Regions from separate parts of the Kitasatospora sp. NPDC032757 genome, predicted to be linked through region 3. Evidence: riboswitches for the same ligand, from Rfam matches in the RefSeq annotation. Region 3 holds a riboswitch; each other region holds the start of a gene.

Region 1 (7,142 bases), on a different contig from region 3:
GAAGGTCGCGGAGGTGGAGCTGAAGTTCACCACCACGCCCTTCCCGCCGGTGAGCAGGGCGGGGAGCGCCTCGCGGGTCATCAGGAACGTGCCGGTCAGGTTGACCGCGATCAGCTTGTTCCAGAACTCCAGCGTGGTCTCGTGGGTGTGCGAGGAGCGCAGGATCCCGGCGGCGTTGACCAGGACGTCCAGCCCGCCGAGGCTGGCCACCGCCTCGGCGACACCCGTCCGGACGGCGGCCTCGTCCGAGATGTCCAGCACTGTGATCGTCAGACGGTCGGCGGTGCCCGCGGCGGCCGCCCGGTCCAGGGTGGCCTTCAGGCCGTCCTCGTTGACGTCGACCGCGACGACCCGCCCGCCCTCGGCGAGGATCCGGTGCACGGTGGCCTGGCCGATGCCCGAGCCGCCGCCGGTGATCAGGACGTTCCGTCCGCTGAAGCGCTCCATGGTGGTACTCCGTTCGTTCGTGGTCTCGCGACCTCGCATGACACGGTACGCCGAAGTGGCACAACGTGCCAATAAGGCTCAACGTGCCACATCGACACTCCGTGTCCCGCGCTGCGCTGCGCTGCGCCGACGTGACCGGCTGCGCCACCGCGACCCGCCGCGCCAGGCCGATGCCGCGTCACCGCGACCCGCCACGCCATCACGGCACGCCGCGCCGAAGTGGCACGTTGCGCCACCGCGCCCGCCCGCCCGCGTACGCTGACCACCGTGACCGGACGCCCGACCCTGAACCAGCGCCGCCGTGACGCCACCCGGCTGGAGATCGCCCGCAACGCCGCCGAACTCTTCGCCGAGCGCGGCGCCGACGCGGTCACCGCCGAGGAGATCGCCCTCGCCTCCGGCATCTCGCTGCGCACCTTCTACCGCTACTTCTCGGTCAAGGAGGACGCCGTCGCCCCGTTGCTGGCGGCGGGCGGGCAGCGTTGGGTCCTGCTGTTCGCGGAGAGCTCGGCCGAGCTGCCGGTACGTGAGGCGCTGGAGCGCTCGGCGGTCGAGTCGCTGACCCCGTCCGACGACCCGGCCGTCGAGGCCATGCACTGGACCCGCGACCTGCTCCGGGACCCGAGCCTGGCCGACGTCTGGCAGCGGGTGCACGGCGACTCGGAGGAGCGGCTGCGCGAGGTGATCGCCTCCCGTTGCCCGCACGGGACGGACGCGCTGGAGATCCGGCTCGCGGCGGCGGCCGCGACCACCGCCATTCGGGTGGCGTTGGAGGAGTGGGCCTTCTCACAGGCCCCGACCGCCGGCCCGGGATCGCCCCAGGAACTGGGCGCCCGCTGCATGCGCGAACTGACCGCAGGTCTGCGCCTCTGGGCGCTCGTCAGCTGACCGGATGCCAGTTCACCGGGTGCCAGTTCACCGGGCGCCAGTTCACCACCGGCACCGGCCCGTGCCCGTACCACGGCCCCTGCGCCACCGGCCAGGTGCGCCACGGCCCACCTGCGCCACCGAAAGCCTCGCGCCACGCCCGGAGCGCCCGATGCGCGCCCGCCCGCATCACCCGCCGCCTCGCCGCGTCGCACCTCCGCACGCCCCCACGTCATACTTCCGGACCCCGTCCCACCCGCGGATCCCCGCTGGTCGGCGGGTTCGGAAGGCCTCCGTGGCCCGCTAGGCTTGTTGACCGAGCCTCGGCGACGGCCCCCGCTGCGGACGGGGAACCGGGGCGGCCGTCCCGAGTGTCCTGGCAACTGGCCGCCGATGGTCGGGGCAGGGGACGTACGAGGCGTGGGAGCAAGTAGGACATGGGTCTGACGAGCCACAAGGTGCTGGCGCTGACCGTCTTGATCGCGGTCGTGATGATGGCCGGCACGGTCTGGCTGTGGCCGAGACTGGCGAAGCAGACCTGGCAGGCGGTGTTCGGCCGGATCGGCGCGCTGCTCGCCACCCAGCTCACGGTGCTCGCCGCACTCGGCCTGGTGGCCAACAACTACTTCGCCTTCTACAGCAGCTGGGACGACCTGCTCGGCACCGGCGACTCCGGCCCGGTGGTCATCCAGAACAAGGCGGACGCCTCCGGCCGGCTCACGGTGGAGACCATCGGCCACGCCTCCGTCCAGGGCGGCGGTGCGCTCGGTCGCGAGCCCAAGCAGTCCGGCGAGATCCGCGAGGTGCGGATCGACGGGGCCACCACCCGGCTCTCCACCGAGGGGTACGTCTACCTGCCTCCGCAGTACTTCCAACCGGAGTACGCGCAGCGGCAGTTCCCGGTGGTGATCGTCAGCACCGGCTTCCCCGGCATCGCCAAGAATCTGGTGACCCGGCTGAACTACCCGGGCGCGGCGCTCAAGCTGCTCCAGGAGGGGAAGATGCAGCCGACCGTGATGGTGCTGGTGCGTCCCTCGCCCGCGCTGCCGCTGGACACCGAGTGCGAGGACATCCCGGGCGGCGCCCAGTCGGAGACGTACTTCACCAAGGACGTCCCGTCGGCGCTCCAGGCGAGCTACCGGGTCTCCGCCGACCCGCGGGCGTGGGGCTTCATGGGCAACTCGACCGGCGGCTACTGCGCGCTCAAGCTCGCCATGCGGCACCCGGAGGTCTTCCCGACCGCCGTCTCGCTCTCCGGCTACTACCAGGCCGCCGACGACCCGACCGTCCCCGACCTCTTCAAGGGCAGTCAGCAGCGTCGCAACGAGGCCGACCTGATGTGGCGCCTCAAGAACCTGCCGCAGCCCAGGGTGTCCGTGCTGCTGGCCGGGACCAGGGAGGGCGACGGCAACTACCGGCGCGAGACCGAGGCGTTCGTGGCCGCGGTGCAGAGCCCGATGAAGGTCTCGTACAGCATGCTGCACACCGGCGGCCACAACTTCGAGACGTGGAGCAAGCTGCTGCCGTCCTCGCTGGAGTGGCTCTCGCAGCACCTCCAGGTGCCGGGCCAGCCGGTCTGACGGGCCGCCGGTCCGGCCGGTCCGGCAGGTCCACCGGCTCAGAGCACCTGCTCAGAGCATCGGATCAACCCACCTGCTCAGCGCACCTGCTCAGGCCACCGGCTCCAGCGTGCCCGTGTGCAGCTCGCCGACCCGGCCGCCCTCGCCCTCGTATGTCCAGAACGCACGCACCGTCAGCTTGCCGAGGTCCATCACGTGGCTGACGGTGATGCCGCTCTGCTCGGTCCAGCTGACGAAGTACAGCTCCGGGCCCACCTCGGCGACGTGCAGCGCCACGTCCTCCCACTGGCCGGCCGACTCGCCGAGGCCTTCCCAGCGCAGCCGCTTGCCGTCGGCCGAGTAGGCGTTGCGGAAGGCCGCGCCGTTGTCGACCTGGAAGAGGTAGGTGCGGCCGGCGAAGGCGGGCAGGGGCGCGGTCATGGCGGGACGGGTCCTCGTCTCTCGTCTGGGCGGTACGGCACTGCGGGTGGAGCTCCAACCTATCCGACGGGTGACCTCGGCGGCGGCCTTGCGGCCACTCCCGCCACGGCACAGGCCGCCACGCCGCCCGCCCGCCGGGTGTGACACCGGCACATGGGCGGCCCGGCGGCCCGGCCGTACCGTGCAGCTCCGGCCCACCGGGACGTGGGCCTGCCCCAGCCCGCCCTACGGCCCACCGGCCCGACCAGGGAGCCGCCGATGCCCGCCACCTCGCGCCTCACCACCGGACGCCCGTCCGACAGACGACCGCCCACCACCCCGCGCCCCGCCGCCCGCCGTCTGTCCGCCGCCCTCACCCTCGCCGCCCTCCTCCTCGGCGCGCCCCCACCCGCATCGGCGGCCACCGCCGCCCCCGCCACCGCGTCCCTCACCCTGGAGGCCGGCTTCCCCGCCCCCGGCAACGGCTGGGCCAAGGTCGAGCGCTATCTGGACACCACCACCGGCTTCCGCGCCGAGCAGTACCCGCCCGGCGGGCGCGGTGACCAGGACGGCGCCCGCCGCACCTACTTCGGCGGCGTCCGCCAGCCCTACTCCGGGCGTTTCCTGCTCTACTCCGCCGCCGGCTGGGACACCGGCAGCCGCGCCACCCCCGTCCTGCTCGTCCACGGCGCCAACGACAACGCGGACCGCGCCTGGGCCGACCCGAGCGAGAGCGGCACCTGCGGCGCGTCCGCCTGCCCCTCCACCGGGCTCGCCCAGTACCTCGCCGGCACCGGCCATCGCGTCTTCGCGATCGGGTTCGCCCACAAGCAGGGCGACAACCTGCTCCAGGCACAGGCCGTCGGCGACGCGATCGCCCTGATCCGCGCCCGGCTCGGGGTGCCCCAGGTGGACGTGGTCGCGTGGAGCAAGGGCGAGGTCGCGGCCCGCGCGTACGTGTCCTCGGTGCGTCCGCCCTGGGGCCGGGCGTACGCGGGTGACGTCCGCCGTCTGGTCACCCTCGGCGGGCCGAACGGCGGCCTGGACTACGTGTACGCGCACGGCTGGGCGTTCTCGCTGGCCACCTGGCCGGCCTGTGGCGGCACCGCCAACGTGCCGTCTCCGCACCTGTACATGACCTGCTATGGCACCTCCACCGCCCAGCCCTGCCTCGGGGTGCTGCCCACCGGCGGGTACGACTGCTACCCGGGCCAGCGCCAGCTGCTCGCCCGCTGGGACGCCACCTACGGGGTGGACGGCTCCGCCCAGGACTGGTGGACGACGTACTACGGCGGCCAGGGCTACTACACCTCCGGCCAGGGCATCCAGGCGGCCATCGACGCCGGCTCGCTGATCGGGCCGCTCCAGCAGGCGGGCGTCCCGGCGGCGGTCCGCACCTACCTGCTGGCCGGCGGCTCGGCCGACATCCCGGGCGTGCTCAACGAGAACCGCGGGCCCAGCGACGGCATCGTCCTCACCCGCAGCGCCCTGGACACCACCGGGGTCGGCACGGTCGGCGGCACCCGGCTGCTCACCGGGCTCAACCACCTGGAGCTGGCCTGGTCCCCGGACGCGATGAGCCAGGTGGACGGCTGGCTCGGCTGACCGGTCGGCCGGCCCGCACCGGCCGAGCCCCCGTACCGTCGTTGATCGACTTCACTGTGAGCCGCGCGAGAACACCCCTCGTCGAGTTGTCGGCCCCCGGGGGACCTGCCTAGCCTGCACAGGACGTCCGCTTCGCGGATCTCCGCCGTCGGGACGCCGAGTCCTGTCCACCCGCCGGCCGGCAACCGAGCGCCACAGCGGACGGGAGCGGGGGACCCAGGTCAGTGCCCGGCCCGTGCGCTCCCCGCGCCCGGGCCGAGGCTAGGGGTGAAGCCGCTTCACGGGCGGCCGGGCAACCTCAGCCCGAACCCGACAGCTCACCTCGCAGGCGTCGCAGAGGACACTGTCATGCAGAAGCCTGCCCGGCGCAGCGCGCCGCGCCATGCCCGCCCCACCCACCGCGGCCGCAACGCCGCCTTCGCCGTCACCGGCACGCTCGCCGTCAGCGGTGCCGGACTGCTCGGTGCCCCGGCGGTGAGCGGGGCCCAGGCGGCCGCCGCGCCGACCGTCACCCAGGACAAGCTCGGCCCGGCCACCATGGTCGCGGGCAGGTCCGCCGCCCCCTCGCCGCCGCCCGCCCCCACGGCGACCCTCTCGCTGAGCGTCACCAGCACCGCCCCCGCCCCCGCCCCCGCCCCCGGCGCGCCCGTCGCGGGCAAGAAGCTCACCTGGTCAGACGACTTCAACAGCCTCGCCCTGGGCTCCCGCTGGACCGCCGACAGGAGCAGCTCCTACCAATACGGCGATCACAATCCGAACGACAACAAGCTCGACTGGCTGAACAGGGCCAACGTCATCGTCTCCGGCGGCGTCGCCACCTTCACCGCCAGGCCGGGCACGCACACGCTGGAGAACGGCAAGCAGGCCTGGGACACCGGGCTGCTCACCACCGAGTACTCCAGCGAGGGCTTCACGGTGAAGACCGGCGACTACATCGAGACCCGGGTCAAGCTCCCGGCCGGCACCGGCGCCTGGCCGGCGCTCTGGACGTGGAACGGCACCAGCGGCACCCACGGGGAGATCGACTCCTTCGAGTACCACCCCGACAACCCGAACCTGCTGGAGCTGACCAACCACATCAACCCGGCCAATCTGTACTACACGGACGCCAAGGCGATCACGAAGGGCGGCTGGGTCACCATCGGCACCCACTGCGGGGCCGGCTCGGTCGACTGGTACGTCAACGGCACCAAGGTCTTCTCGGACGGCAAGGGCGTCGGCGCCAACTGGTCGGCGTACCCGATCCTCAACCTGTCCCTGAGCGCGGGGCAGTACCACCCCGCGCCGCAGGGCACGGCTCCGATCACCTTCGCCGCGGACTACGTCCGGGTGTACCGCTAGGACCTACGGCATGGCGGTCTGTACGACCCGGATCTCGAACGGCCGCTTGTTGTTCGCCTCGTTCCGGTCGTCGTCACTGCGCACCGCCACCCAGCCCCCGGTCAACGTGCTGGGGGCCGGGACGGTGGTGGCGATCCGGACCGGGATCAGTGCCGTCGCGGTCCGGAACCTCGCCAGCCCGGCCGGGAAGGTGCAGCGCACCCGGTGGCCGTTCTGGAACGCGTAGCAGTTCTCCGGGAGGAACGGGCCCTCGGGCGTCACGCCCCCGGGCAGGGTGATCACCACGGTGAACGGTGAGGCGGTCCGGTCCGGGCCGGTGTTGAGGACGCGGGCGCGCACCGTGGTGGTGCCGCCGGGTGCGGCGGCGTCCGGGTTGATGCGGAGCACCTTCAGGTCGGAGTCGGAGGTCGCAGGCCCGCCGGGTGCCGCGACCTCCGCCGCCGGGCCGCCGCCGGGCGCCGGACCGGCGCCCGGACACGCCCACGCGGGCCCGGCGGCCAGCGCCGCCAGCGCGCACCCCACTGTCAGTGACCTGCCGAAGAAACCCCGTACGGACCCACTGTGCGACATCGCCGCTCACCCTGCCCTCTGCGTTCCGGCGCCCCGCACCGTCGCGGGGCGCGTCCGCACCCAGCGTGACCGACCGGTCCGCCGCGGCCGGGGCAACCCGCCCTCGGGCCGCTCGAACGGGCGAACGCTTCAACGGGAAGACGGCCGGGCCGACCTCCCGTGCGCGAAAGCCCCGGTGATGCCGCGTCAGGGGGCCAGGACCTGCCCCAGCCGGGCTGCGATGTGGTGCATCACCGGCACCAGGGAGGCTGCGCCGGCCTGCTCCTCCAGTGCCCGGATCCGGGCCTCCGGGCCGGAGACCGAGAGCGCCGTCGGGGTCGGCGCGCCAGGCAC
Region 2 (7,142 bases), on a different contig from region 3:
AGCAGCGCGAGCCGGCGCGGGTACACCACGGGGTAGTCGTCGTACCCGGCCACCCGGACGGCCAGCTCGGCGGTGGCGCTCAGCCGGTCCGGCGCGCCGGCCGGGCCGAGTACGAGGTTGCGGTAGCCCGCCTCGGCCAGCGGCAGCGCAGGCGGCCCGGCGGCCAGGGCCCGGGCGCGTTCGGCCAGCAGTGCCGTCACCTCGGCCTGCTGGTCCGCCGCCGCCCGCGCGGGCGCCGCCGGGGCGGCCCCGGGCAGCGAGAGCTGGGCCAGCCCGCCGGCGGCGAGCAGCAGGGCACCGCGCCGGGACAGCGTGCAGCGGCGTGCCCCGGCGGCGGTGGAGGAAGGTCTCGGCCCGGACCGGCTCAGAGCCGGATCACCCCCGCGACGGGCATCGCGTTGACGCTCTCGTACCGGACCTTGGCACCCGGGTACGGGGCATGCACGATCACCCCGCCGCCGGCGTACATGCCGACGTGGTGCATGTCCCGGTAGAAGATCACCAGGTCTCCCGGTCGCGCGTCGGAGATGCTGACCCGCTGACCGGCGTACGCCTGGGCCTGCGAGGTGCGCGGCAGGGTCACTCCGGCCTGCCGCCAGCTCCAGTACATCAGACCGGAACAGTCGAACGCGCGGGGCCCGGTGGATCCGTACACATAGGGCGAGCCGATCATCTTCACGGCGGCGGCCAGCGCGGCGGCGCCGCGTTCGGAGGCGGGCGGGGCGGTGCCCAGGTCGAGCCGGTCGGTGCCGCGGGTGGCGCGCTGCTCGGCCTCGCGGGCGTCCTGCGCGGCCATCCGGGCCCGTTCGCCGGCGCCCAGGCTGTTGAGCAGCTTCTGCGCCTCGGCCAGCCGCTGCTGGATCTGCTGTTTGCTGTCGGCCAGGATGCGGCGGGTCTGGTCCAGCTCGGAGAGCTTGGCGGAGGTCTCGGCACGGCGCTGGTCGAGCCGGCGCTGACGGGCCACCACCTCGTGCAGCGTCTCGTTCTGCCGCTCGGCCGCCTGGTCCAGACTGCGGGCCCGGGAGAGGTAGCCCTCGGGGTCGGTGGAGAGCATCAGCTGGACGGTCTGCGCCATGCCGCCGCCGCGGTACTCGGCGCCGGCCACGGTGGCGAGGTCGCCGCGCAGCTGGTTGAGCTCGTCCTGGGCGACGGCGACCTGCTGCTGGAGGGTGCCGGTCTCGTGCTGGAACCGCTGCTGGGCGTCGAGCGCCGCGTTGTGCTTCTCCGAGGCCTGCTCGGCCTCGTCGTAGAGCTGCTCGACCTGCGCCTTGATGTCCTTGCGGCTGGAGGGCGTGTCCGGCGAGCCCGGCGCGGCCTGGGCGGTGCCGCCACCGGCCAGGCCGAGCACGGTGGTGGCCGCCGCTGTCAGCACCAGCGCACGGGCGAGCGCGTGCGCTCCTGACAGCGGGGAACGGCGGTGCACGGCCATGCGACGGTGGCTCCAATCCTGCGGCCCGGCCCCGCCGCCGCACCGGGGGCGGGCGGCTCGTGAGCGGGAGTCCGGTGGCAGACGTTAGCGAGTCCGGGCGATCGAGTCCAAACCCCTCCCAACCAGAATATTTGACCCTCAATCGGACATCTGCTCGAGCCGCCGGAAAAGCCGCAGGCCCGGCCTCCCACGAGGGGAGGCCGGGCCTGTCGGGGCCGATGCGGATCAGACGCGCACGATGGCGGAGATCGGCAGCATGGTGGCGGTCTCGTACCGGACCACCGCGCCGGGCTTCGGCGCGTGGATGACCTGCCCGCCGCCCACGTACAGGGCGACGTGGCTGGCGTCGGCACGGTAGATGATCAGGTCGCCGGGCTGGGCGTTGGCGATGTTGGTGCCGACGTTGGTCCCGTAACCGGCCTGCTGCTGCGAGGTACGCGGCAGCGAGACGCCCGCCTGCGCATAGGCCCAGCCGGTGAGGCCGGAGCAGTCGAAGGAGCTCGGGCCGGTGGCGCCGTAGACGTACGGCGAACCGAGCTTGCTCTCGGCGGCGGCGATCGCGGCGGCGGCGCGCGAGCCGTTGGCGGCCGGCGCGGCGGGCTTGGCGGCGGCCGGCGCCGAGGACGACGCACCGAGGTCGGTGCGGCTGTTGTCGCGGGAGGCGCGGTCGGCGTCGGCCTTGGCCTTCGCCTCGGCCTTGGCGGCGTCCGCCTTGGCCTTCGCCTCGGCGGCGGCCTTCTCCTCGGCCGCGCGCAGCGCCTGGCGCTCCTGCTCGGTCAGCGTGTTGAGCAGGTCCTGGGCCTTGGCCAGCTTGCCCTGGACCTCCTCCTTGGAGGCCTTCAGCTGCTGGGTGGTGGTCTCAAGCTCGCCGAGCTTGGCCTGGGCCTCGTTGCGGTCCTGGTCGAGCTTGCGCTGCTGCTCCTGGAGGTCCTTCAACGCACCGGACTGGGTGCTGCTGGCCTGGGTCAGCGCACCGGCCTGGTTCAGGAAGTTGTCCGGGCTGGACGAGAGCATCAGCTGGACGGTCGACGATATGCCGCCGTTGCGGTACTGCTCGCCGGCGATCTCGGCGAGGCCGCCCTGGGCCTCGGTCACCGAGGCCTGCTGACGGGCCACCTGGTCCTGGAGCTCGCCGACCTGCTTCTGCAGCTCCTGCTGCTTGGCCTGGGCACCGTTGTACTTCTCGGTCGCCTGCTCGGCCTGCTCGTTGAGCTGGTCGACCTGCTCCTTGACCTGGTCCTTGGTCGGCGTCGGGTCGGCGTGGGCGCCGGACTGCGCAGAGAGGGCGACGGCAGCGGCGGCGACACCGGTCAGGATCGAGACCCGGGCGCGGCCGGCAGGCTTGGGACGACGATGGGACGCCACGAAGGCGGACTCCTTCTTCCAACGCCCGCCTACCGGGTGAGCTGACGGGTTCGGGCCGGAAGCGTGCCCTACGACGCCTCACCGGCCGTTCCAGCGGCCGACCTGGCGCCGATTCACCCCGGAGGAACATGGTTCCCCGGCTCCGCTCCACAGCGCCCCCGACTGCTGGGCTCCCCGTCGGACCGGTCTGCGACCCGTCCCGCTGCTTCACGAACTCGGCGGTAAACCCCCGCCGCCACCCAGGCTGGGTGATCGACTGTGCGGTGGTTCGAGGCACGACCCTAGTAACAGAACCGTGATCCGTTCAAATCCTTGTCAGAAAAAAGACGGAAGAATACCCAAGTTCATTTGTGAATATGACCCGGTGTGACCAGCGCCGTACGCGGAGCTGATCATTTCTCACATACGACCGGGAACGCCGACGCCACCCCCGCTCGGAGGTGGCGCGGATCACAGGGCCGGATCCCGACCCCTGGGCGTGTCGGTCCGTCAGACCCGGCGGATGGTGTTGATCTTCATCGCGTCGGCCTTCATCACCTTCACCACGTCACCGGTGTGCGGCGCGTGCACCACCATGCCGTTGCCGATGTACATCGCGACATGGCTGCGGTCGTCGCGGTAGATGATCAGGTCGCCCGGCTGGGCCTCGGCCAGCGAGGGCACCCGCGAGCCGACGTTGCCCTGCGCCTGCGAGGTGCGCGGCAGCGAGACGCCGGCCTTCCCGTACGCCCAGACCATCAGGCCGGAGCAGTCGAAGGTGCTCGGGCCGGTGGCGCCCCAGATGTACGGCGAGCCCTGCTTGCTCATCGCGTTGGAGACGGCCGCCCCGGCGAGACCGGAGGCCTGCGGCAGGCTGCCGAGGTCGGCACGCTCGCTACCGCGCGAGGCCCGGTCGTCCTGCTGCTGGGCGGCCTTCAGCGCGGCCCGGTCCGCCGCACTCAGCGAGTTCAGCAGGTCCTGGGCCTCCTTCAGCTTCTTGTTGACCTCGGCCTTGGACTGGTTCAGGTCCTTGGTCGTGGTGTCCAGCGAGGCGAGGATCGCGGCGGCCTCGGTCTTCTGCTGGTCCAGCCGGCGCTGCTGGTCCTGGAGGCCCTTGAGCGCGTCGGCCTGGCTGGAGCTGGCCTGCTGCACGCTGGAGGCCTTGTCCAGGTAGCCGGACGGGTCGGAGGAGAGCATCAGCTGCACGGACGGGTCGATGCCACCGGTGCGGTACTGCTCACCGGCCACCGCGGCCAGCCCGCCCTGAAGCTGGGTCATCTGGTCCTGGCCGCGTGCCACCTGGTCCTGGAGCTGGTCGGCCTGCTTGCGGAGCTGGTCGGCCCGCTCCTTGGCGCCGTTGTACTTCTCGGTCGCCTGCTCGGCCTCCTCCTGGAGCTGGTCGATCTGCGCCTTCACGTCCTCCTTCTTGGGGGACGGGGTCGGCGCCGCGTGGGCGGCGACCTGGGCGGAGAGGGCGACCGCGGTCGCCGCGGCAGCGGTGAGCACGGAGACCCGCGCGCGGCTCGGCTGCTTGGGACGGCGGTGGGAGGCCAAGTGACCGGCTCCTTCTTTTTACGGACTCACCCAATCGAGTGAGAATCCGGAAAATAGGTTTGACGCCAGACCCTAGTGAAGATCCAGGCTTTGCGCCACTCCCCCGTTGGCGTGAACTCCGCCCCGCCGCCATGACTTCACGAGATCGCCACAGCACCGCAAGCCCGGCGCTGACCAGGCGTCACCCCGTCCGGCGGGGCCCGGGACAGCCTACGGCCGGGCCAGCCGGTTCAGCAGCAGCACCGAGGCGACAGGGCGCGCACCCGCCTTGCGCACGCCCTCCGCAACCTCCCGGTCGGTGGAGACCACGACCACCGGCCGGCCCTGGGGCTCGGCCCGCACCAGGCGTCTGATCAGCTCGTCCGCCGTCTCCCCGGTCCGGCTGAACCGCACCCGGACCCCGCGCGGCGGCGCCATGATCACCGGTACGTCCAGGTCCTGGCCGTCGAACACACAGGTGACCTCCGCCTGGGTGCGCTGCGCCAGCATCGCCAGCCCGCCCAGCAGCCGGATCCGCTGCTGCTCCAGCGGCAGCGCCGGATAGCCGGTCTTGGTCACGTTGTATCCGTCCACCACCAGATGGACCTGCGGGATCGCCAGCAGCTGGTCCAGCAGCGCCGGATCGTCCTCGGCCAGCCCGCGCCGGGCCACGTCGTGCGGCGAGGCCGCGCCCGGCACCACCGCCTCCACCAGGTCGGCCGGCCGGATCTGGGAGACCGGCAGGGCCAGCTCCCGCTGGAGGCCCTGCGCCGACTGCAGCACGGTGTCCAGCAGCAACCGCAGCCGCATGTCCTCGACGCTGCGCCCCTCACGGGCCGACCGGCGGCCCTGCTCGGCGGCGTTCTCCAGCTCGGAGATCCGGTGCCGCAGCCGGCGCGCCTCGTTCTCGGCCGCGCTGCGCTCGGCTCCCGACTGCGTCTTCAGCGCCTCCAGTTCGGCGCTGAGCCGGCGGGTCTCGGCCTGGGCCCGGCGGGTGTCGCTCTCCAGCGACCGCACCTTCCGGCGCAGCGAGTCGGCCTCCTTGCGGACGTCCTCGGACTCGGTCCGCTGCCGGTCCAGATCGGAGCGCGCCGCGGACCGCACCTCGGCCAGCTCCGCCTGCAGCTTCTCCACCAGCCGGGCCGCCTCGGCGGCCGCGCCCTCGGCGCCGGCCCGCTCCGCCTCCTCGCCGGCCTCGGACACCAGCCGGCTCCAGCCCGCCGAACGCACCAGGTAGGCGGCGGCCGCGACGTCCATCGGATCGGCGGCCCCGGGCACGCTGCCGGACTCCAGCGCCTTGACCAGATCGGGCTGGCCCAGCCGCAGCCGCTCCGCTATCCGCACCCGGAAGGCCGGCTCGGACTCCAGCGCGGCGGCCAGCGCGGTGGCCGCGTACTTGGCCCGCCGGGCCGGAGTGAACTTGGCGTACTGGCGCAGCGTCTGCGGCAGCTCGCCCGGCGGCAGCCCGCCGAGCGCGTCCGCGGCGAGGCCGACCACCCGGCGGCGCACGCCCTCGGGCAGCGGCCGGTCGAGCTTCTCGGGCGCCCGCTCGGCGGCGTTCTCGGCGGCCGTCCCCGCCGCCGTCCCGTCGGCGCGGCCTGCCGCCGGCTCGTCACCGCCGGACTCCTCGGCGCCGGCCGTCCCGTCCGACACCGGGTCTCCGGCCGGGGCGGGCGCGGACGGGGCTGCCTCGGCCGCGTCCGGCGCCTGCGCGTCCACAGCGGGCTGCCGCCCCTGCGGCCCGGCGGGCTCCTTCGCTGCGTCCACCACGTCCTCGGCTCCGATCCTGTTCCAGCGGCACGGCCAACGGCGGCCGCCCTCGTCCTCACGCTCCGTGCGCTCTGTCTGTATTGTCCCGTGCGGCGGGCGGCCGTGCCCCGCACCGCCGCCCTCCGCACGGGCCGGGCATCAACCCTGCTCGGCGGCCTCGGCAGCCTCGGCGTCCTCGGCCCCGGGGCGGGCCACGAGCTCGACCTGGTCCACCGCGTTGCACCAGCGGCAGCGCACCGACTCGATGGTCTCGCTGAGCACCTCGGTCTCCTCCACCTTGGACTCGCCGGCCAGGTCGAAGTGGAGGAACTCGGTGACCCGGGCGGAACGGGTAACGTCGAAACGGGTCAGGTTGCCGCACAGGGTGCAGCGCCAACGCGTCTCGGCAGTCAGGGCGGGGACGGTCATCGGGGGTCCTCTCGGGTGGTCCCTGGGTGGGCTCAGGCGCTCCCCCCGGAGCCCCGGCATCGGCGGCGGGAGGCGGGAATGCCCGCCCCAAGCCTATTGCCTGAGGCAACCGTCCCGACCACCGGTCACAGCGATCGGGCGGCCCGGACGCGCCCCCGGGACAGGTCCGCGAACTCCCGCTCGCGGGCGACGCCAGGAGTCCGCGGACAACCCCTCGACCGGACAGGACGTAGCCCACCTGCCGTAAGCCCGGTGCCGCCCGTGCCGGGCGGAGGGATGCTTGGCCGCATGGCGATCCCGGTCCTCGACCACACCGGCGCGCGGGCCGGCCGCCCGGCAGCTCCCGTCCCGGCCGTCAGCTACGCGCTGATCGCGCTCAACACCCTGGTCTTCCTGCTCGGCCCGGCCGCCGGGCTCAACCCGCTGTACGGGCGCGGCCAGGACCGGGTCTGCGCGGAGCAGCGGTACGAGCAGCGCTGGGGCGCCGTCCCGGCCGAGCTGCTGGCCGGGCGCCCGCTGACCGCCGAACAGCTCGCCGAGGCCCCCGACCCGGTGCCCGGCTGCCCGGCCCGGCCGACCCCCGGCAAGCATCCGGCGCTCGCGGTGCTCAGCGCGCTCTTCCTGCACGCCGGCTGGCTGCACCTGCTGGGCAACCTGC
Region 3 (7,142 bases):
CGGCCAGCGAGAGCAGCGGGTGGGCCAGCCCGTCGGCCCGGCCGGCGCCGTCCCCGCCGGGCGCCTGCGGCGTTCCGGCCCCGGGCACGGCTCCGACCCCGGCTCCGGGTACGGCTCCGGCTCCGGGCGCGGGCCCCGGGCGGGCCCCGCGCTCCACGCCGGTCTCGGCGTGCACGTGGTCGAGCAGGTGGGAGAGCCGGTGGGCGCAGGCGTCGCCGAGCGTCTCCAGGACGTCCAGGTCGCGGCGGGGGACGGTGCCCCGGTGGGCCAGCGCCAGGGCCAGCACGCCGATCGGCTCCCCGTCGACGATCATCGGCAGGGTGATGACGGCGACCATGCCGGTGCCCATGCCGGCGTTGCGGTTGGGGTAGTCGACGCTGGTGCGCTCGGGGCTGAGCAGATAGGGCCGGCGCAGCCTGAGCGCCATCGCGGCGGGCAGGTCGCTCGCCGGGTCGACCACGTTGTACCGCTCGTGTGCCCACTCGGGCAGGCCGTGGGAGGCGGTGAGCCGGAGCATGCCGGCGGAGTCCAGCAGGTAGAGCACGGAACCCTCGCCGGTGATCCAGCCCGGGCCCTCGGCGAGCACCGTGCCGAGGAGTTCGGCGGCGCTGGTGCAGCCGAGCAGTAAGCGGACGCAGCGCATGGCGCTGCGCGCGGTGGGGCTGCTGCGCGGCGTCCGGCTCTCGTCCTCGGACGGGGGAAGCCACGGCGAGGTCAGGTCCATGGGATCCCCGGCCTTTCCGTTGCCTTCTCGGGTGGTCCTTATCGGCCACTCAATTCTTAATACCTTATTTCTTATGCCGGTGAATGGTGACTCGGGCGGTGTGCCCCGCCGGGACCGGGGCGCGGGACCGGCCGGGACGGATGTGCGGCACCGGGCCCGGGTCGAGTAGGATCTGCGATCGGCGAGGGCCTATAGCTCAGACGGTTAGAGCGCTTCCCTGATAAGGAAGAGGCCACAGGTTCAAGTCCTGTTAGGCCCACCACCACGAAGGGCCCGGAGCGATCACGCTCCGGGCCCTTCGGCGTCCCCGCCGCCCCCTCGCGGGTGCGCGGCGGCTCAGGCCCCGGGCCAGTCGCGGAGGCCGTGGGTGAGTACGGCGATCAGGCGGTCCTGGGTCTCGCCGAGGTCCTCGGCGAGCTGGAACGCGCCGCCGATGGAGAGCGAGGCGAAGCCGTGGGCCACCGAGCGGACGGCGCGGGCGGCGTGGATGGCCTCCGACCCGGAGAGCCCGTACTCGCGCAGCACCGCGATGATCACGCCGACCAGTCGCGTGGCCGCCCGGGTGAGGTCGTCGTCCGGCTGCGGGGCCTGCGGGAGCGCGTTGTAGCGGTGCGGGTGCTCGGTGGCGTACGCGTGGTAGGCGCGCAGGACGGCGGCGACGGCGTCGTCCCCGCCGCGGCCGAGGGCGGCCTCGGCGAGCCGGTCGGCCAGCTCCTCGGTGACCCGGACGGCGATCAGCCGCCGCAGTTCGGCCAGGCCGCCGCTGACGTGCTTGTACAGCGAGGGCGTGGCCACGCCGGCCCGCGCGGCGACGGCGGCGAGGGTGAGGGCCTCCGGGCCCTGCTCGTCGATGAGGGCGAGGGCGTGGCCGACGACCTGCTCGGGGGTGAGTCCTACTCGGGGCATGGGGACGGTTCTCCGTGGTTCGGGTTCCGGGCGTCGGGGGGTCCGCCCGGGCTGCGGCTGCTGGACGTCGGCTGCGGCTCGGGCCTGTGCGGCTCGGGCGGGTACAGCTCAGGGCCTGCGCGGCCTCGGGCGGGGTGCGGCTCGGGCCGGTACAGCTCAGGCAGCTGCGGCTCAGGCGGCCAGCTCGGCGAGGAACGGCAGCAGCGCGTCCGCGGTGGCCTGCGGGTGGTCGGCCATCGGGTAGTGGCCGGCGTCCTCGATCATCACCTTGCGGGCGCGCAGGGCGGCGGCCTGCCGGTCGGCGACCAGCTCCGGCTCGGGGAAGTCGGGGTCCTTGCCGCCCATGACGACCAGCGCCGGGCACTTCACGGCGGCGGTCCAGCCGACGGGCGCGGAGTCCCCGTGGACCTGCCCGCGGGTGGCGGTCTTGCGGCCGGGCGTCCGCATCGCGGCGACCAGCCCGTCGACGTACGCGTCGAAGTCGGCCGGCTTGGCGGTGGGGTAGGCCATCTTCCGGTGGTAGAGGCCCCAGACCGCGGGGGAGTGCACGAGCAGCGTGCCCATCACGGCGAACGTCGCGCGCTGCAGGGCGTTCGGCGGCAGGTTCTCGACGAAGGCGTCCAGCAGGACGATCCCGGCGACCCGCTCGGGTGCGTCCCCGGCGGCCTTGACCACGGTGGCACCGGTGTACGAGTTGCCGGCGAGGACGGCGCGCTCGATGCCGAGGTGGTCGAGCAGGGCGAGGACGTCGGTGGCGATCGCGGCCGGCGAGTAGTCGTCCCAGGCGATCGAGGACTCGCCGAAGCCGCGCAGGTCCATCGTGATCACCCGGTGGCCGGCGGCGACCAACAGGGGGCGCAGGTGGCGGTAGGCGGCCCGGCTGTCGAGCATCCCGGGGAGCAGGACGACGGGGGCGCCGTCGCCCTGCTCGGTGTCGTCGTAGGCGAGCCGGCCGCCGGGGACGTCGAGGTACTGGGTGGTGGGGGCGGTGGTGCCGGACATGGGGGCCTCCTCGGTCCGCCGGGACTGTCATCGGCGGGTGTGCCGATAGCCATAAAGCTAAGGCTAATAGCCTTAGCCGTCAAGTGGTCGACGGCGGCCTTGTCCGGGGGCGGGCGGCTGCGGGGCGTCAGACCCCCTCCACCTTGAACGGGTCGTGCTCGGCCAGCAGCTTCTCCAGCCGGGCCTGGTCCACCCGGGTGACGATCTCGTTGGTCTCCTGCTTGTCGCGGATCACCTTGGCCAGGGTGAACGAGGAGGTGACGGTGTAGAGCAGGCCGATCCCGAGGAAGGCCCGGGTCCAGCCGCCCACCGGGAGGTAGGCGATCCCGACCGCGAGGGTGGTGCCGGAGAGTGCGAAGGAGAGCACGGCCTGGATGTAGTACGCGGCCGTGGTGCGGGACTGCATCGGTGCGTTCATGGCGCCAGGATGGCCGTGTCCGACCGGGTCGCACATGAGTAGAAGTACTCAGATGGGGGGTCGTTCGTTGACGTCCAATCACGTTCGGTAGTGTCAGTTGTCGTCAAACCCCCAAAACGCCCATCAGGTCACGTAGTGTCCGGACCGTGTCCTGCTGCCCCGGACGGATGGCTTGGAATCAGGGGCTCCTAGGATTAACGTTTGATAACGCAGCGCGGTCCGCAACGCCGTACCCAGACGGCACCGTGCGCCGTCGCCTAATCCCACCGACCGGCCTCCGGGCAGGTCAGGGAGCCGGGGAACCACGTTCCTTGGGGTGAATCGGCCGGGCCCAGGCCCAGCCGTAGGAGACCTTCCTGCTCCGAACCCGTCAGCTAACCCGGTAGGCGCGAAGGAAGGAAAGGAGCGCGCCTCCGTGGCGTCGACGCACTCTCCGGCAAACTTGCCCGGCTCCCCCGCCGGCACCCAGCTGCTCGACCACCCGTGGCCGCCCGCCCACCCCGGCGAGTACGGCGGGCCCTCCGACGAGGCCGCCCCGCAGGCCGCCGAGGCCAACCGGCACCGGATGCCGCGTCAGACCCGCGGGACCGCGCCACTGCTCGGCGTCACCGCCGTCGCCGCCACCCTGGGCGCCACCGGCTTCGCCTCCGCGACCCCGGCCGCCGCGCCCGCCGTCGAGGCCCCCGACGAGACCCCGGTCGCCCTCGCCGCCGACCCCGGCCTCGCGCTCGCCGCCCGGATCCAGCAGCAGGCCGACAGCCAGCGCACCGCCGCCGAGGAGACCGCCCGGCTCGAGGCCGCCAAGGAGGCCGAGGCCAAGCGTGCCGCGCAGCAGCAGGAGGCCAAGCGGGCCGCCGAGGAGGCCGAGAAGGCCAAGCTCGCCGCCATCAACCTGCCGGTGCGCGACTACAACCTCTCCGCCCACTACGGCCAGAGCGCCTCGTACTGGGCCCACCTGCACACCGGCCTGGACTTCGCCGCGGACACCGGCACCCCCGTCTACGCGGTCGGCCAGGGCACCATCACCTCGGCCGGCTGGGCCGGCTCCTACGGCTACCGGATCGTCGAGACGCTGCCCGACGGCACCGAGATCTGGTACTGCCACCTCTCCTCGATCATCAAGGGCTCCGGCAAGGTCGTCCCCGGCCAGCAGCTCGGCAAGGTCGGCGCCACCGGAAACGTCACCGGCCCGCACCTGCACCTGGAGGTGCGCCCCGGCGGCGGCGCCCCGGTCGACCCGGAGACCTGGTTCGAGCAGCGCGGCATCACCCCCTGAGGCATCACCCCCTGAGGCATCACCCCCGGAGGCATCGCACCACCTGAGACACCGCACCACGTGACGCACCGCGAGGAAAGGGCGCCCCCGGCCCGGGGCGCCCTTTCGCGTCTCACTCCGCCGGCAGCTGCGCCAGGTAGGCGTCGATCTCCTCCTGGCCCGGCTCCGGCGCGAGGTCCGGGAACTCCGCCACCAGCAGTCGCGGAAGCCCCGGCACCGTCCACTCGCCGATCAGGTCCAGCGCCGCCTCGGCCGCCGCCTCCTCGAACGCCCCGAAGTCCCCGGCCAGCTCGTCCGGCATCGGGCGCCCCAACGCCGTCAGCTCCGCCAGATTGCGGTAGCTGCGCCGCATCAGGCCCTGCTCCAGCAGCAGCCGGGCACCGTCCGTGGCCATCCCGACCGAGAGCACCCGGGCCGCGCCCCAGCCGTCCTCGTCCAGCTCGTCCAGCCACCCGGCCGCCGCCAGCGCCTCGAACGCGGCCCGCCGGTCCTCCTCCGCCAGCTCCCGGAACGCCGCCAGCCACTCCCGCACCGCCGCCTCGTCGGCGACGTCCACGTCGTGAGCGCACAGCAGCACCGCGTACAGCCGGGGCCAGGTCACCAGGTCGGCCCGGCGCAGCAGCCCGGCCGCCACCTCGCCCTGCCACTCGGCCTCGGCGTGCAGCCGCTCCTGCCGCTTGGCGTTGAGCCGCTTCGTCGCCCGCTGGTGATCGATCAGCAGCCGCACCGCCTCGCCGTACGCCAGAGGGTCCTGCTCCGGCGCGGGCTGGACGTACAGGTGGAGCCGCTCGTACAGCAGCTGTTCCACGGCGTCCGAGGTCAGCTCCGGCCAGCCGTCGTGCATCCTGCTCTCGCCCAGCTCCAGCAGCGCCAGCACCGCCCGCAGCGGGGGTTCGGCCACCGGCGCGCGGCCCTCGGCCTCCGCCCAGGCGAGCAGGTCGGCGGCCTTGGTGCGCGGGGCGAGCCGCAGGTCTTCTTCTTCCATGTCACGTACGGTAACCGGAAAGCCCGGGTAGGGTCGGCTGACATGGTCCCCGTCCGACTCACCGGCCCCCGCCTGGCCATCCGCGAGTTCCACCACACGCCGGGCGACACCGACGCGCTGCACGCGATCTTCGGCGACCCGGAGGCCACCCGCTACCTGCCCTTCGAGCCGCACGACCGCGAGGACTGCGCCGACCAGATCGAGCAGTACCTGGAGGAGGCGCTCCAGGACGAGCGGACGGTCTACCGGCTCGCCGTCACCCGGCACGCCGACGCGGCCGACCCGGCCGACGCCACCCCGATCGGCAACGCCGCCCTCACCCTCGGCAGCCACCGCTCCGCCCACCTCGGCTACGCGCTGCGCCCGGACACCTGGGGCAACGGCTACGCGGGCGAGATCACCCGGCTGCTCTGCGAGTTCGCGTTCGGGCCGCTCGGCCTGCACCGGCTGGTCGCCCGGGTGGACGTGGCCAATGCCGCCTCCATCCGGGTGCTCACCCGGGCCGGCTTCCAGCCGGAGGGCCGGCTGCGCCACCACGTGTACCTGCGCGGCGCCTGGCACGACTCCTTCCAGTACTCTCTGCTCGCCGACGAGTGGCCTCCGCGCCCGCAGCGCTGAGCACGAGAGCGAAGCGGGGGTTAACCCCACCCCGCTCCGGCGGGGAGCCGGATGTCCGCCCGGCCCGCACTTTGACAGGGTTGAGCCATCAGCCCGACCGGCACCGCCGCAGACCCGAGGACCGAGGCCCAGGCCATGAGCACCAGCGAGAGCATGCAGCGCAGCGAGTACGACTGGCACGAGGGCGTCCGCCGTACCCAGGAGCCGCCGTACGCCTGGCGGGCGCCGTTCTCCTCCTACTTCTACCGGGAGCTGGGCTTCGCCCTCAGCGGCCTGCCCGTCGCCCTCGTCGGGTTCACCTTCGGCGTCAGCCTGTTCTGCTTCGGCCTCGGCACCTTCCTCACCGTCCTCGGCATCCCGGTCCTGGCCGGGCTGACCAGCGGCGCGCGCGGCTTCGGCCGGCTGGAGCGGGCCCGGACCCGCTCGATGCTGGCGCTGGACGTGCCCGGACCGGCGCCGGTGCGGGCGGTTCGCCCCGGGGCGTGGGGCTCGATCACCGCGCGGCTGGCGGACGCGGCCGGCTGGAAGGCCGTGCTGTACCAGGTGGTGATGCTCCCGTGGGCCGTGCTGAGCTTCGCGGTGTCGCTGATCTTCCTCCTGATCGGCTGGACGCTCGCGCTCTACCCGGTCTACCACTGGGTCTTCCCGACCTACACCGAGTGGCCCGGCTACCGGCTCTTCGACTTCTGGGACAGCCACGGGGTCGAGCACGTCTACTACGTCCAGTCGCCGCTGCAGATCGCCGGGGTCTCGCTGATCGGGCTGTTCTTCGTCTTCCTCACCCCGCAGCTGGTGCGCGGCCTGACCAACGTCAACCGCCTCGCCGTCCGCGGTCTGCTCGGCCGCTGAGCCCCGGCTCCTCGGCCCGCTGCCCCGTACCGGCCCCGCCCGCGCCCGGACGCTCCGGATGCGGGCGGGGCCGGTACGTGTTCGCATGGCCGGGTGACCGCCCGCACCACCCCTGGCGACCCCGGCCCGGCGGCCGGAGTCCTCGTCACCTCGCGCCCGCTGGACGAGTACTGCGGCCTCTTCGGCCTGACCCGCGCCCAGCTCGCCGCCCTCCCCGGGCCGCTGCTCGACTGCCCCGGCGGCGCGGCGGGCCTGGCCGCCGAGGCGCGCGAACTCGGCTGCCACGTGATCGCCACCGACCCGGCGTACGCCCGGCCCGTCCCCGAGATCGAGGCGCGCGCGATGGCCGCCCGGGCGTCGATGG

The links. Region 3 has a riboswitch for cyclic di-AMP ahead of ACZ5WK_RS10730 (M23 family metallopeptidase). Riboswitches for the same ligand answer to the same signal wherever they lie in the genome.
Region 1: linked by a shared signal. The riboswitch ahead of ACZ5WK_RS04455 (glycoside hydrolase family 16 protein) and the one ahead of ACZ5WK_RS10730 (M23 family metallopeptidase) in region 3 are both predicted to bind cyclic di-AMP.
Region 2: linked by a shared signal. The riboswitch ahead of ACZ5WK_RS06685 (C40 family peptidase) and the one ahead of ACZ5WK_RS10730 (M23 family metallopeptidase) in region 3 are both predicted to bind cyclic di-AMP.

Annotation. Positions count from the first base shown of each region.
Region 1 is NZ_JBVINN010000002.1:295,340-302,481, forward strand. Features, by position in the region: gene ACZ5WK_RS04430 (SDR family NAD(P)-dependent oxidoreductase) at 1-447, opposite strand, end outside; gene ACZ5WK_RS04435 (TetR family transcriptional regulator) at 715-1,335, shown strand; gene ACZ5WK_RS04440 (alpha/beta hydrolase) at 1,752-2,894, shown strand; gene ACZ5WK_RS04445 (MoaF-related domain-containing protein) at 2,985-3,314, opposite strand; gene ACZ5WK_RS04450 (esterase/lipase family protein) at 3,573-4,898, shown strand; cyclic di-AMP (ydaO/yuaA leader) riboswitch at 5,079-5,244, shown strand; gene ACZ5WK_RS04455 (glycoside hydrolase family 16 protein) at 5,247-6,239, shown strand; gene ACZ5WK_RS04460 (hypothetical protein) at 6,243-6,809, opposite strand; gene ACZ5WK_RS04465 (IclR family transcriptional regulator) at 6,996-7,142, opposite strand, start outside.
Region 2 is NZ_JBVINN010000003.1:249,707-256,848, reverse strand. Features, by position in the region: gene ACZ5WK_RS06695 (hypothetical protein) at 1-200, opposite strand, end outside; gene ACZ5WK_RS06690 (C40 family peptidase) at 365-1,429, opposite strand; gene ACZ5WK_RS06685 (C40 family peptidase) at 1,655-2,794, opposite strand; cyclic di-AMP (ydaO/yuaA leader) riboswitch at 2,805-2,959, opposite strand; gene ACZ5WK_RS06680 (C40 family peptidase) at 3,284-4,327, opposite strand; gene ACZ5WK_RS06675 (NYN domain-containing protein) at 4,538-5,959, opposite strand; gene ACZ5WK_RS06670 (hypothetical protein) at 6,215-6,484, opposite strand; gene ACZ5WK_RS06665 (rhomboid family intramembrane serine protease) at 6,773-7,142, shown strand, end outside.
Region 3 is NZ_JBVINN010000005.1:257,491-264,632, forward strand. Features, by position in the region: gene ACZ5WK_RS10705 (SpoIIE family protein phosphatase) at 1-724, opposite strand, end outside; tRNA gene ACZ5WK_RS10710 (tRNA-Ile) at 910-986, shown strand; gene ACZ5WK_RS10715 (TetR/AcrR family transcriptional regulator) at 1,061-1,630, opposite strand; gene ACZ5WK_RS10720 (alpha/beta fold hydrolase) at 1,802-2,632, opposite strand; gene ACZ5WK_RS10725 (YiaA/YiaB family inner membrane protein) at 2,760-3,050, opposite strand; cyclic di-AMP (ydaO/yuaA leader) riboswitch at 3,295-3,453, shown strand; gene ACZ5WK_RS10730 (M23 family metallopeptidase) at 3,493-4,326, shown strand; gene ACZ5WK_RS10735 (hypothetical protein) at 4,439-5,311, opposite strand; gene ACZ5WK_RS10740 (GNAT family N-acetyltransferase) at 5,354-5,929, shown strand; gene ACZ5WK_RS10745 (sensor domain-containing protein) at 6,065-6,778, shown strand; gene ACZ5WK_RS10750 (hypothetical protein) at 6,872-7,142, shown strand, end outside.